One region of the Aequoribacter fuscus genome, then DNA from elsewhere that is predicted to be linked to it. Evidence: predicted binding sites of a transcription regulator. Region 1 holds the regulator's gene; each other region holds the start of a gene.
The links. Region 1 encodes LexA, which represses DNA repair genes until DNA is damaged. Its sites were predicted from a motif close to ACTGTNTNTANANACAGT; they were not measured.
Positions count from the first base shown of each region.

Region 2: a site for LexA is predicted at 2,694-2,711, ahead of recA (recombinase RecA). Genes of this name have one in related genera too.
Region 3: a site for LexA is predicted at 1,986-2,003, ahead of imuA (translesion DNA synthesis-associated protein ImuA). Genes of this name have one in related genera too.

Region 1 covers NZ_CP036423.1:1,345,968-1,350,639, reverse strand. The annotation lists gene EYZ66_RS06055 (mechanosensitive ion channel family protein) at 1-1,102, opposite strand, end outside; gene EYZ66_RS06060 (CsiV family protein) at 1-39, shown strand, start outside; gene lexA (transcriptional repressor LexA) at 1,204-1,803, shown strand; gene EYZ66_RS06045 (hypothetical protein) at 1,800-2,051, opposite strand; gene EYZ66_RS06040 (DUF6586 family protein) at 2,122-2,586, opposite strand; gene topA (type I DNA topoisomerase) at 2,591-4,672, opposite strand, start outside.
Region 2 covers NZ_CP036423.1:2,171,374-2,176,045, forward strand. The annotation lists gene EYZ66_RS09685 (flavin-containing monooxygenase) at 1-1,083, shown strand, start outside; gene EYZ66_RS09690 (regulatory protein RecX) at 1,096-1,545, opposite strand; gene recA (recombinase RecA) at 1,603-2,640, opposite strand; gene msbA (lipid A export permease/ATP-binding protein MsbA) at 2,862-4,661, shown strand; gene EYZ66_RS09705 (ELM1/GtrOC1 family putative glycosyltransferase) at 4,627-4,672, shown strand, end outside.
Region 3 covers NZ_CP036423.1:2,487,442-2,492,113, reverse strand. The annotation lists gene EYZ66_RS11215 (Y-family DNA polymerase) at 1-984, opposite strand, end outside; gene EYZ66_RS11210 (DUF2788 domain-containing protein) at 997-1,209, opposite strand; gene imuA (translesion DNA synthesis-associated protein ImuA) at 1,220-1,933, opposite strand; gene EYZ66_RS11200 (DUF1993 domain-containing protein) at 2,075-2,605, opposite strand; gene holA (DNA polymerase III subunit delta) at 2,618-3,634, opposite strand; gene EYZ66_RS11190 (LPS-assembly lipoprotein LptE) at 3,634-4,158, opposite strand; gene leuS (leucine--tRNA ligase) at 4,161-4,672, opposite strand, start outside.

The DNA.
Region 1 (4,672 bases):
TGGGTTCTGGCCGAACAAGTGGCTCAAGACCAGCGATAGAGTCGACGTGTAGGGTTTGTGTGGGGAAGGCCACATCGGCGCCTGCCGCGTGAACAATATCCAACACTTTTAACAACACATCTTCTTTGACACCGTGGTATTCGACCCAATTCACGGTTTTCGTGAACGTGTAGATGAAGAAATCCAAGGACGATGCACCAAAGTGGTTGAAATTTACAATCAGGGTCTTGTTGGTATCGATATCGGGATGATTTTGCAACATCGTACGCACCTGATTCACAATATCACGCACCACGCTGGAATCTTGGTAACGAACACCGATCGTCTCGTAAATGCGGCGATTAAACATCCTCGATGGGTTTTCAACCGCTATTTGACTGAAAACCGAGTTGGGAATGTACAAAGGTCGTTGATCAAAGGTCCGAATGCGCGTTAGACGCCAACCAATATCCTCTACCGTACCCTCAATCTCGCGATCTGGAGAGCGAATCCAATCACCCGGCGCGAACGGCCGATCAAGGTAAATACTCATACCCCCAAAGAAGTTCGCCAGCAGATCTTTTGCGGCAAAACCGACGGCGATACCGCCAATACCACCAAACGCCAGTAAACCAGATACACTAACGCCAAGCGCTTGCAGTGCGGTCAACGCGACTAAAATCCACAGAGTCACACGCGTCAGCTTGGCAATCGCATGAATGGTTGCCACCGAGGTTGAATCCAAAGCCTCTGCTTTTACCCGGACATATTCTGCCTCTACACCCACAATCAAGCGGTGCAAAGCCCACGCAATAATCAAAATCAAGGCCAATTGCGGCGACCAGGCAAGCCACTCTTGCGCAAAAGGCAACCACTGTTTGGGCACCCATTGCCACGCAAAAAACACCACGAGCCCAAGGTAGGCAACACGCACCGGTGGACTGATCGCATTGACGATAACGTCATCCCACCCCAGGCGGGTCGCCTGCGAAGTAGCAGCGAGTCGCCCCAGGACCACGCTCAGAATCAGATACCCCAACAAGGCCAATATTGCGAACAGCGCCGCCTCTGCCCATGCGTGCTGCGCGGTCCATGACTGCAATGTTTCTAGATAACTCAACATCTGATCCTCACCCTGATTCAACGCCTAGTGTATACAATGAGTTGCGTCACGCCCACAGCTGTATATAATACCAGTTACTGGAAAAATACACAGGGGTCGTTATGATCAAGCTCACCCAGCGCCAGCAGCAAGTCCTCGATTTTATTAAAGGCCACATGCAAAGCACTGGCATGCCTCCTACGCGAGCCGACATTGCGCGCTCCTTGGGCTTTAAATCAGCCAACGCCGCTGAAGATCACCTGAAGGCCCTGGCGCGTAAAGGCGCCATCGAGATGATCCCAGGCGCATCGCGCGGCATTAAGCTTCCAGAGGCGACCTTTGGGCTACCGGTCATTGGGCGCGTTGCCGCAGGCAGCCCGATTCTGGCCGAAGAACATATCGAGGAGCACATCAGCATTCCACCCGATTTTTTCTATCCGCCCGCAGACTATTTCTTGAAAGTTCGCGGCGATTCTATGATCAACGTAGGCATTCTTGACGGTGATTTTTTGGCGGTCAAACGCACCAGCGATGTGCGCAACGGGCAAATTGTTGTTGCCCGTATTGAAGACGAAGTAACAGTAAAACGCCTAGATAAACCCGCGGGCGGACACACCGTGAGGCTCATCGCCGAAAACCCAGCCTACGAGCCCATTGTTGTTGACCTGCGCGATCAAGCCTTTGCGATCGAAGGCTTGAGTGTTGGGGTACTTCGACGCTAATGAATAACTCGGGGGGCAGAGGCTGCAGCCTCTTCCGCCTCGACTTGTTCCGATATGGCTGCGACAGCTTGAATACCTGCTTGGATCATCACCTTGGCGACTTCAAGCGTTTGGTCATTCATGTAGGCCGCGCTCTCGTCGGAAAAGGTAATCGTAACAAGGGGCTCTGACTTACCCGATTCATCGGCACGTTGTAATACGATGTCGCCGTTGGCAAGTTCAGCAATTTCCAGAAAAGACGATGGCAAAACAGATCCTCGATTTAGTTGCGCGCCTAGTGTAACAGGGGGGAGCCCCGGGCGCCAAACTCAAACCCAGCTAGCATTCATCGAGGACATCACGAATGGCACTGGCAGAGCTTTGCAAAAAAGTATACACGCCATGCCAATCACGATGATCAGGGCCCTGAGACTGAGCGGCCAAGTTCAAGCTGCTGCGCACACCGCCCAAGTTTTGAGCTCCTAAATTCGCATACAGGGGCTGCAAAATACCCGATTCTTCGCGCGCCATCGCCTGGACGGTCTGAGGTAGCACCTTGCCTTTCGCGGGCTCTGGAAGCTCAGCGATCGAAACGGGCGCGTCTTTCGGCGCATCGGCATGACCCGCACCTTCAAGCAGGAGATAACCGTATGCGCGACCAAGATGGTATTTAAGCGCGGGCTGATACGCATCCTGCAAGACGCTTGCACCCAAATGCTGAGCCTCGCGATCGCGCTGCCACGCCTCCAACAGCACCCTCGCGCAATACAGACTGTGGTTTACTAAGCCTCTACAGCTACTCATGCGTTTATTTTTTACCCAAACTCTCGACCCAGCGGCCCCCTTCGAAATGGGCACGCCAACCCGTCGCCTTACCATTGACTTCGGTCATCAAGTACTGCTCTTTGGTTTTTCGGCTATACCGTATTTGCGCTTGGTTGCCCTCATCGTCATGCTCCGGCCCGTCCAGCAAATAATGATATTTAGCGGCTATTTCTTCGCGATGGGGCTTTAGCTCACTCACGAGTGGCGCCCGCGTCTCGCGGTTTTTAGGGAACTGAGAAGCGGCTAAGAACAGGCCGGCAGCGCCGTCCCGAAGCACGTAGTGATCGTCTACTTTGGCACATTGGAGCTCGGGCATTGGCACCGGATCAATCTTAGGCGGCGCCACTTCGCCACTGCGCAGTAGCTTGCGCGTGTTCTTGCAGCTGTCACTGCTGCAGCCAAAATATTTACCAAAACGCCCTGTTTTGAGCTGCATATCGGCGCCACATTTATCGCATTCGATTACCGGACCGTCGTAACCTTTGATCTTAAACTGACCCTGCTCTACCTCGAAGCCCGAGCAATCAGGGTTGTTACCGCAAACGTGGAGTTTCCGTTTTTCATCGATCAAGTAGCTGTCCATTGCGGCATTGCACAACTGGCACCGCCGCTTGCTGATCAGTAAGCGAGACTCTGCTTCATCGTCGGCATCGGCACTGATGGCCTCGTCGCCTGGCACCAAATTAATGGTCTGCTTACACCGCTCTTTGGGCGGCAGAGCATACCCCGAGCACCCCAGGAACACACCGGTAGCCGCCGTGCGAATTTGCATAGGCCGGCCGCATTGCTCACAGGGAATGTCAGTCATGGTGGGCGCATTCGCCTGCATGCCGTCGGGGTCAGGCGCGCCGGCTTGTTCCAAACGATCGCTAAAGTCCGCGTAAAACTGGTCTAACAATGCCCGCCAATCTAACTCGCCTTTGGCCACGTCATCCAAACGCTCTTCCATTGCCGCGGTGAACCCGTAGTCCAGCAAATCGTCAAAGCTGCTTTGCAGACGTTGTGTGACAATATCGCCCATCTTTTCTGCGTAGAACCGCTTGTTCTCGAGCTTAACGTACCCTCGATCCTGAATCGTCGAGATAATAGAGGCATAGGTCGAGGGGCGACCTATGCCGCGTTTTTCCAGTTCTCGCACTAAACTGGCCTCGCCGTAACGCGGCGTTGGTTTGGTGAAATGCTGCGAAGGATCCAGCTTGGCCAGACTGAGCGAATCGTTGACTTTTAAATCGGGTAACACGACATCTTCTTGACCTTTCTTGGCAGCCGGCGGCAGCACCTTGGTGTAACCATCAAAAACCACCACACGCCCTTTTGCGTTCAATTCAAAGCCCGCGGCTTCGACCGTCAAGGTTGTCGAGAGATATTCCGCCGCCGGCATCTGGCAAGCCACAAATTGGCGCCAGATCAAATCGTAGAGTCGCTGTGCATCGCGCTCCATTGCACTGAGCTGTGTCTGCTGGACAAAGACATCCGAGGGTCGGATAGCTTCGTGCGCTTCTTGAGCATCCTCGCGTGCGCTGTAACTTTTAGGCTTTGCGGGCAGATAAGGTGCGTCAAAATTCGTTTCAATATAACGTCTACAGGCATTGACCGCCTCTGCGCTGAGGTTGGTCGAATCGGTTCGCATGTAGGTAATGTGCCCGGCTTCGTATAACCGCTGCGCCAAGGTCATTGTCTTCTTCACAGAAAACCCCAAACGCGTACTCGCCGCTTGCTGCAATGTCGACGTGATGAAAGGGGCCGGCGCTTTGGAGCGAGTCGGCTTGCTCTCGCGCGCTTTAACTGCATAACGAGCTGTTTGCAGCGTCGCAACAGCAGCCATCGCCTCTGATTCAGAGCGCGGTCGGAAGCCCTCGCCTTGATATTTGCGAACCTCAAAGCGCGTCTGCTCTTCGGCTGATGACAACAAATCGGCGTGAATCTCCCAAAATTCTTCCGGCACAAACGCTCTGATTTCGCGCTCGCGCTCAACAATCAACCGCACCGCCACAGACTGCACTCGACCTGCCGACAAGCCACGCGCTATTTTGGCCCATAGCAGCGGCGAGACCATGTAACCCAC
Region 2 (4,672 bases), 830 kb from region 1:
CAGACTGGTGATCACACACAAGAAATCCAGTGCCGCTTCTTGCAACTCTGCTGCGGGTACTACAACTACGACAGCGCCTACAAACCAGAATACCCTGGGGAAGATCGCTTTCACGGTCCCGTCATTCACCCTCAGTTTTGGGACCCCGAGTTCGACTACGCAGACAAGCGGATCGTTGTGATCGGCAGTGGCGCAACCGCGGTCACGTTGGTACCGTCGCTCGCCACGAAGGCGGGAAAGGTCACCATGTTACAGCGCTCGCCTACCTACATGGTATCGCGCCCATCACAAGACGGCATTGCAAATGCGCTACGCTCGTTCCTGCCCAACAGCTGGGCCTACAACTTAACGCGCATTAAAAACATTGGCTTACAGCAGTTCATCTATCAACGCTGCCGCAAATTTCCCGAACAAGCCAAGCACAGAATCATAGACATGCTGCGTCCATTGCTCCCGGCCGGCTTCGACGTCGACAAACACTTTACGCCTTCGTACACACCATGGGAACAGCGTTTGTGCTTAGTCCCAGATGCCGATATGTTTGATGCGATTAAGTCCGGTAAAGCCGATATCGTTACCGACACTATCGCTCACTTTGACGAGTCAGGCATTTCACTAAGTTCGGGTACCCACTTAGAGGCAGACGTCATCGTATCGGCTACCGGCTTAGAGTTACTGTTCTTAGGTGGCATTGAAATCAGCGTCGATGGCATCGCGCTAGATGCTCCGAACCGCTTTGTCTATAAGGGCTGCATGTTGTCCGGTGTACCAAACATGACGTATGCCATGGGGTACACCAATGCCAGCTGGACGCTCAAGTGTGATCTCACGCATCGCTACTTTAATCGTTTAGTGACCTACATGGACGCACAAGGGTTTAGATACTTCATACCCCAAGAGCCTGTCAATAAAGACAATACCGAAGGCTTCCTTGACCTGAATTCGGGCTACATCAAACGCCACGAACACGAACTACCCAAACAGGCTTCTGAGTCGCCTTGGAAACTGCACCAAAACTACTTTAAAGATTGGTGGATGTTTAAACGCGATCCGCGCAAAGAGCGGGGCTTAACTTTCGAGTGAGCTTAACGCCACTTAGTCGTTGTAGCCGTCATCGGCTGCAACGACGGCCGATATGACACTGGTCGGGTAGCCTCTGTAGCTCAAAAACCGCATGCGTTTTTGTAGCTCTTTCCGTCTGCCCGCGTAATCAAGTGAGGCATCAATCGGCTTTGCGAACTTCTTGTTGAGCGTTTCTTGAGCACAGTCAAACCAATCAGGTGCCAAGGCCTCAAGGGCATCACTGAGCTGTTCTTTCGTGATGCCTTTTTCACGGGCCAACTGCTGCAAGGTGTTGGGACCGTATCCCTTGTTAATACGATGCCGACACAAACCCTCAGCAAACCGCTCGTCAGACTGCAGACCTTCGTCTGCCAAAGCCACTAGCGCTTCTTCTATGTCGACTTCGGCTTGCGCACCTAGGCGTCTCAGAGCCTTGGTGCGCAACTCGTGCTGGCTGTGCTCGCGCCGTGCTAAATAGTCCATTAAGACAGCGCGAGCCGACAGTTTAGTTGTAGACCCGTCTTGCATGGTTAAGCGATATTACTCACCAGCGTCCTGAGTCTCTGCCACCGGCGCCTCTGCAGGCTTTGCAGTCGTCAGCGTTTGGGCACGAATGGCTGCTTCGATCTCGTCAGCAATGTCTTTATTGTCGCTTAGAAACTTCGCGGCGTTGGCCTTACCTTGCCCAATTTTGTCGCCTTTGTAGGCATACCAAGCGCCCGATTTATCGATCAGTCCGAGCTTGACACCCCAGTCGATCAGCTCACCGTTGTGGTAAATGCCGGATCCGTACATGATCTGAAACTCGGCCTGTTTGAAGGGTGGAGACACCTTGTTCTTAACCACCTTAACTCGAGTTTCGTTACCCACAATTTCGTCGCCCTCTTTTACCGCGCCAATACGGCGGATATCGAGACGAACCGATGAGTAAAACTTAAGGGCGTTACCACCCGTAGTGGTTTCTGGGCTACCAAACATCACGCCGATCTTCATGCGAATTTGGTTAATAAAAATCACCAAACAATTGGTTTGCTTGATCGAGCCCGTTAACTTGCGCATCGCCTGACTTAATAGACGCGCCTGCAAACCAACGTGGGAATCACCCATGTCACCTTCAATTTCGGCCTTGGGGGTCAAGGCAGCCACTGAATCGACGACTAATACATCAACTGCGCCAGAACGCACCAGCATTTCGGTGACTTCAAGGGCTTGCTCTCCGGTGTCGGGCTGCGACAAGATCAGGTCATCAACTTGAACGCCCAGGCGCTCGGCATATATAGGATCTAACGCGTGTTCGGCATCAATAAACGCCGCTGTACCACCCAATTTCTGGGCCTCTGCGATCACTTGCAGCGTGAGTGTCGTTTTACCGGAGGACTCAGGTCCATAAATTTCGCAAATACGCCCCTTAGGCAAGCCACCAATACCCAAAGCAATATCCAATCCAAGTGAACCGGTGGAAATTGATGGGATGGCGACACGTTCGCTGTCACCCATGCGCATTACGGTGCCTTTACCAAACTGACGCTCGATTTGTGCTAATGCCGCCTCTAATGCTTTTTGCTTATTTGGATCCATAGCCATACATCCTTGAATAATGAATTAAACGAACCTTACCACGCCTAGATACTACTGTACATATCCTCAGTGTTCTAAATTTCTTTTTCAACGTCAGGGGCGACCAGAAATCATCGCGGCTGCACATAACTCGTCCACAGCGCCCACGAAACCGATGGGGTGCCAAAGCGGCTCGCATGACATACAATACGACCACGATAATTTCTCCAAAGGTTAGGTCAATGCGCGACCCCGCGGCCAACAACACTGGCTGGCAAACCTACAAGCGCCTGTTGAGCTATGTAAAGCACTTTTGGCCAGCCCTGATTCTGGCGATTTGCGGCTTTATTCTTTACGCACTCACGCAGTCTGCATTTGCGAGCTTAATGCAATACGTACCCAGTGCCTTTGAGCCCGAGGCTTCCACCAAGGAGTTAAGCGGCTGGGAACAACAGCTGGGCTTGGCCACCCGAGAAGGTATACGCTTGTTTTTACCCATTGCGATCATCTCGGTCGTGTCAGTCAGGGGTATTGGGAGTTATTTGGGTGGCTATTACATTAGCTTTGTCGCACGCAATGTCGTCAATCGTATTCGCCGCGATGTCTTCGAGCACTTAACGGCTTTGCCCTCAGGTTTTTTTGGCCGCAACAACTCTGGGCAGCTCATCTCGACGCTGACATTTAATGTCGAGCAAGTCGCAGCGGCATCCTCCAACGCAATCAAAACATTGATACGCGAGGGGCTCACCGTAATAGCCCTACTGGCTTACTTGCTGTACTTGGATTGGAAGCTGTCGCTCTTGTTTTTTCTTGCGGCACCCCTCATTGGACTGATTATTCGGATTGCGAGCAGCCGGTTTAAACGGTACAGCAAGCGTATACAGCAATCGATGGGCGGCGTCACTCATGTCGCCTCAGAGGCAATACGCGGACAAGCCATCGTTCGGGCTTTCGGGGGTGAAGCCTACGAAAACCAGCGCTTTGAAGAACGCTGCCGTGCCAGCCTAAAGAACGAATTAAAGCTCGCCCGCGTGAATGAAATAAGCACACCGATTATTCAGATCCTAACCTTCAGTGCAATCGCCTTGCTGTTTTGGTTTGGCTTGGATCCGACGCTGTTTGGTGACCTCAATGCTGGTGAATTTTTAGCCTACATCACCGCCGCCAGTTTAGTGGCCAAACCCTTGCGGCAACTGACCAACGTGAATGCGTCGATTCAGAGGGGCATTGCCGCGGCAGAAAGCATTTTCGAGATTCTAGACCAATCGTTGGAGCACGATGAGTCGGGGCGTCCCTTGACGCGTTTTACCGGTGGTTTACGCCTTAACAACTTATCGTATCAGTACCCAAGCGCCGACCGCCAAGCGTTGAATGGTGTCAGCTTCGATGCAGCACCGGGGCAATTGATCGCTCTCGTGGGTCGAAGCGGCGCGGGCAAAACCACACTCATCGATATTATCGCGGGCTTTATACCAGCCCCCAGCAACTCGGTATGGTTCGACGATAACGACGCCTCCGAGCTCACCCAGCAATCGATTCGCCGCCATGTGGCAATTGTGACCCAAGACACAGTGCTATTTGAAGACACGATCCGCGCCAACATCGCCTATGGCGAGCTCGCAAACGCATGCGAACAAGACATCATCTCCGCCGCTAAAAGTGCGCATGCGTGGGAATTTATCCAAGCTCTGCCGGATGGCTTAGATACCCAAGTAGGCGAGGGTGGCGCCTCACTGTCTGGTGGGCAAAAACAGCGCATTGCTCTCGCGCGAGCCTTTTTAAAAAATGCGCCGCTGCTCATTCTCGATGAAGCCACATCGGCGCTGGACAATGAATCGGAACGTGCGATCAACGCCGCTATGCCTACCATCACTCAGAATCGCACGACCCTCGTGATCGCGCATCGTTTGGTGACCGTCGAACGAGCCGACCTAATCATCGTTATGGACCAAGGGGCAGTGGTCGAGCAAGGAACTCATCTGGAGCTCTTAGCCAAAGACGGCTTGTATGCACATCTACACCGCTCTCAGTTTGATGACTAACTTCACGAAAC
Region 3 (4,672 bases), 1.1 Mb from region 1:
AGGCAAGAGTTCACGGCACTCTAGCATCAGACTGTCGATCGGTTCCTTCAGCTGCAGGCTTTCTAGGCGTATAGCCATAAGGCCAAGCCAGGGGGTGATGTGACTGTGTGCTTGGCTGCTGCGCAAGGTGAACTGTTCGCGATAACGGTGAATACCTTCTAAATGCCAGGTCAGCGAGGCTGTGCGGTGCTGGTTGTGACGCAGAAAGGCGCTCAAGCCGTTCAGTAGATATTCAATACCCGGCCACAGTTCTTGGGTATCGTTTAGGTCATACCCAAAACGAAAGCGGTCTAAGAAGTACTTAGGCGGTTGGTAATCCGGCACATAGGCTTCGCGTTCAAGGCAGAGATGTTCGAGGTGTTCGACAAAGTGTTTCGAACACCGTTTGCGCAGTTCAGGGCGGGGCTGATTCCATGCGTCGGACAGTGTGACCAAACCGCTTTTTCTTAAAGCATCAATATCTTTAGGGTATAAGTTGCTTAAAGCGCGTAGTGATAAATGGCCAAGTTTATCTTTGTCTGAGGCCTCCAGTAGCGCGTTATCTGAATCTAAGAAACTAGCCAGCCACGAGCCTATGGGTGAGTGCCCAATCCCCAAGTGGTAGTGATACGAGTAGTGTTTTAAGTCGCATTGGAGGGTGTGTAGGAGGGCGTTTACACCTTTGAAGAGTTTCAAGCTTGGGCCAATGCGTAATAGCAGGTTCGACCCAAAATCAGAATAGCTGGTCGAGGTGTAGCGGTAGCCCCAGCCGATGAGATTGTTAAGTGCCTGGTGTTCTTGGGCGGGATCTCGGTCGAGCCAGCTGACTGGCTTATCGTTTGCCAGTTGCAGGGCGTGGCCAAGATTTTGGCCGGCGCGAATGCCTAGCGTGCGTGCCTCCTGGTTTGCACAAATAATGATTTGCTTATCTACAATGGCAGCGGCGGTGGGAGGAGCACCGATGCTGTCGAGTTCCCATTGAGGAAAGCGGACGCACAACCACATGCTGTAAATGTATTAGCCGGTGGTGGCGTTTTCGAGCAGGTATCCAATGACGATTTTTATTAGGAAGCCAAAAATGCCCATGGCAAGTGCTATGTATAAAATCATCGTGCCGAATTTACCTGCATCGCTACGTTTGGCGAGGTCCCAAACGATAAAAATCATGAATAAAATCAGTGCGCCAACGCCGAGGGTTACACCGTACTCTGTTAGCCACTGATCATTCATGTATTACTCGTTAAGGATAAGCCACAGTCTGAATTGCCGCCTGCTGAGTCGTGCTGACAGGTAGTTCCCAAAGCTGTGGCTGATTGGGTAAATCGTCACTTGCGGGTAAGTTTACCTGAACTTGCTGTTTGCCACCGCGCTGTTTAATGATTTCGAATTCTCGGTAGGCGCTGACTTTTAGACGTAAACAGGCTGGCGCGTGTTCGTCGGCGGCACTGAGGGGGCGGAACAACACAATCAGGTTGTCGTGTTCGGTTGCTGCCAGCTGGAGCTTGCGGAGTTCGGCGTAGCTGTAACGGTGATGTCCCAGCCAGGCAAATACCGTGGCGCAGGTGTTGTGAGTAATCGCTTGCTCGATGCTCCACAGAATATCTTCTTTCGAGTCGGTATGTACTAATAGGACCTGCTCTGTAGGAATGTCGCGTGCTTCCAGTAAGGGCGCATACGGCGCGCAAGGGGGGTTGATAAAGGCCTGCCATTGCCCCCGGCTTGAAAGTCTGTGCATAATGGGCAAGAACACACCCATGGCGCCAAGGCCGTGACCGTCGCTTAAGAGTTCGATGGTATTGCCTAAGGGCCAGCCGCCTCCGGTAAGTACAGCGTCGAGCGGCGCATAGCCAGTGCTTTGGCAGCGGCGGTAAGTGCTGACATTGAGTTCGCCGACGTTAAAGCCGCCGAGCCAGGTGTCTTCGCGTTGAATGGCTTGTTCAAGTAATGCGTTCATGGGTATGTGCCTCTTACTAGGGGCGGGCACTAAGCAGCCGCCCAACTAAACTACTGTATGCATTTACAGTAGTTTAGTTTTTGGCCGAACGCAAGAAAATTATTGGGTGTAATTTTTACATGTCGCCTTTGACGACACGTCTTATTTCTCTAAACGCATATTCACTGCACCTAAGTAATCGGACTTACCCAACGGCACGCCGTTGTGGCGCAAAATATTGTATGCCGTGGTCACATGAAAGTAGGTGTGAGGAATGACCCACTGCTGCATGTGCTCTAATGCCGTCTCAAAGTGCGCAATGCCAATGGGTAGATTGCAGGTCACGGGCTCGAGCATTTTGCTTTGGTATGCCTCAGGATCAATTTTATCCAAATCGCTCAATAGGGTCTCGAGCAGCGCATCGGCGCCGGCAAACGTATTGAACTGCGCATTTGTCGGTGAGGGTGTTACACCGGCAATACATAGGGCACCCTGGTGTGCGCTTAATAGCTGCACTGCAAATATCTGGGTGCGCAGGTCAAACATGTCTTCAAACAGTTTTTTCTGTAGCAGTGTCTCTTCTTCAATGCCATTTTCTTGCGCGTGCTTGGCGCCAATGTGCAGCACCTTGCGAAGGTTTTTAATGGCTTTCTTCATCGGTTTGATGGTGGCATCGTAAAACGAAATGGTCATGATCAATGTCTCTTAGGGGTGGGTTTTTAGGTTAACGGCAATTTGCTCGAAGATGCGCCATGGATCATCGTGCTTGGCGCCTTTAAAAGCTTGGTCAGCATCGGCTAGCTGCGAAGTGGCTCGCTCTAAACGTTTAGCCGACAGCCTCTTCACCGCGCTGCCGACCAGGTGCTGACGATTCTTCCAGACCCCAAAGCGCTGCATGGCTTGAGCGGGGTTGTTTCCCTCGTTCATGGCGGTTTTTAAATCGACTAACAGCAAAATTTCTTTGCGGAAAACCCAGTGCACAGCCGCCGCGTCAGTACCTTCATCCCGCACGCCGCGCAGCATGCGAATACAGTGCTCGGCATCGCCACTTAATAAGCTGTCCGCCAGGTCGTAGACATTAAAACGGGCGCTGTCAGCGACGGCTTCTTGTACGGTTGTTAGATCGATGGCACTGTTGTTGCCGGCGTAGAGTTTTAGTTTTTCGATGTCTTGGGCCGCTGCCAGCAAATTGCCCTCCACTCGTTCACTGAGTAATTTTAAGGCATCGGACTCAATGCTAAGCCCCGCTTGGCGCAAACGCTGGTCAATCCAGCTGGGCAGCTGGGCTGGCTCTACCGGCCAAATGCGCAGTACGCCACCCACGCTATCGATCTGCTTCACCCACTTACTGTTGAGGGTTGATTTATCGAGCTTGTCGGTGGTAATCAAGAGGATGTCGGTGCCGGGTTCGCACCGTTCGCAATATTCTACTAGCGCTGCGCTGCCGTCTTTTCCGGCTTTTTGTTTGCCAAGACGCACTTCAATTAAGCGCTGGCTTGCAAATAGCGATAAAGCATTCGAGTCGGCGCTAAAGTCATCCCAGTTGAACGAGCCGCTATCAGCGTGATGAACGATGCGTTCTTCGCAGCCCTGTTTACGTGCGGCTTGGCGAATGGCATCGCAGCATTCCTGAATTTGCAGAGGTTCTTCGCCGCTGACCAAATAAACGGGCAACAGCGATGTGCTTAAGTGTTGCGCCAGTTTATTGGGGTAGATTTGCATCAGGACTTCAGGGCTTGAACTCTGAGTGCGACTCGACGCGCTAGGCGCGAAGCCAGTTCTTGATACAGCGCTTGCTCGGTTTCATCGCGCTCGGCGCGACTCGCCAGCGGTGCTTCAGGGTCGTAATCTAGGCGCTGTGATGCTTCGATAATCCGGTCAAATTCGTCGCTTGCAGCCAGTTCATCGACTGCCGACTCCGGGTCGTTCTTGAAGATCAGCTGATAACGCACGCGTCCACTGACATCGTAGTCGGCGATGCGCAGGGATTCGCCAACGGTTAGCGTGTTTTGGCTAAATTCAACAGGTTTAATGATGAGTGTAAGATCCGCCCGTTCGGCTTGGGCCAACCCTTCGCGCTTAAGCGCAACCTGCAGGGCGCTGGCGAAGTCGCTGTAGGCGCTGAGCCCTACCACTCGGATAGGTAGGCTTGTATCGGCGTCGACAGCTTGGGTATCACTGCCGCGCAACTGAAAGCCGCAGGCGCTTAACAAGGTAAGGATTAGTGCTAGAGTAATTCGCCTCATGTTTAATTTGCCACTATGTTCACCAGCCGGCCAGGCACGACAATAATTTTACGCACCGTGGCATCCGCAATAAATCGCTGCACGTTGTCTTGCGCCAAGGCCAATTGTTCAATGCTTTCTTTGCTGGCGTCAACGCCCACGGCCATTTTGGCGCGGACCTTGCCGTTAACCTGCACGACGAGCTCAATCTCATCGCGCACCAACGCCGCTTGGTCGACCTCGGGCCACGCTTCGTTGGCGATATCCGATTTGTAGCCTAGCGCTTGCCACAGACTGTGGCAAACGTGCGGCACAATGGGCGCGAGCAAACGCACTGCAACCGATAGCCCTTCACGCATAACCTCGCGTGAGGCGCTATCGCTCTGGTCCAAACGCACCAGTTCGTTGCACAGCTCCATGACCGCGGCGATCGCAGTATTGAAAGTTTGGCGACGGCCGTAGTCGTCGGTCACTTTGGCAATGGTCTCGTGTAGCTTGCGACGCACGTCTTTGGCTGTAAGGGGTTTTTCGGGCG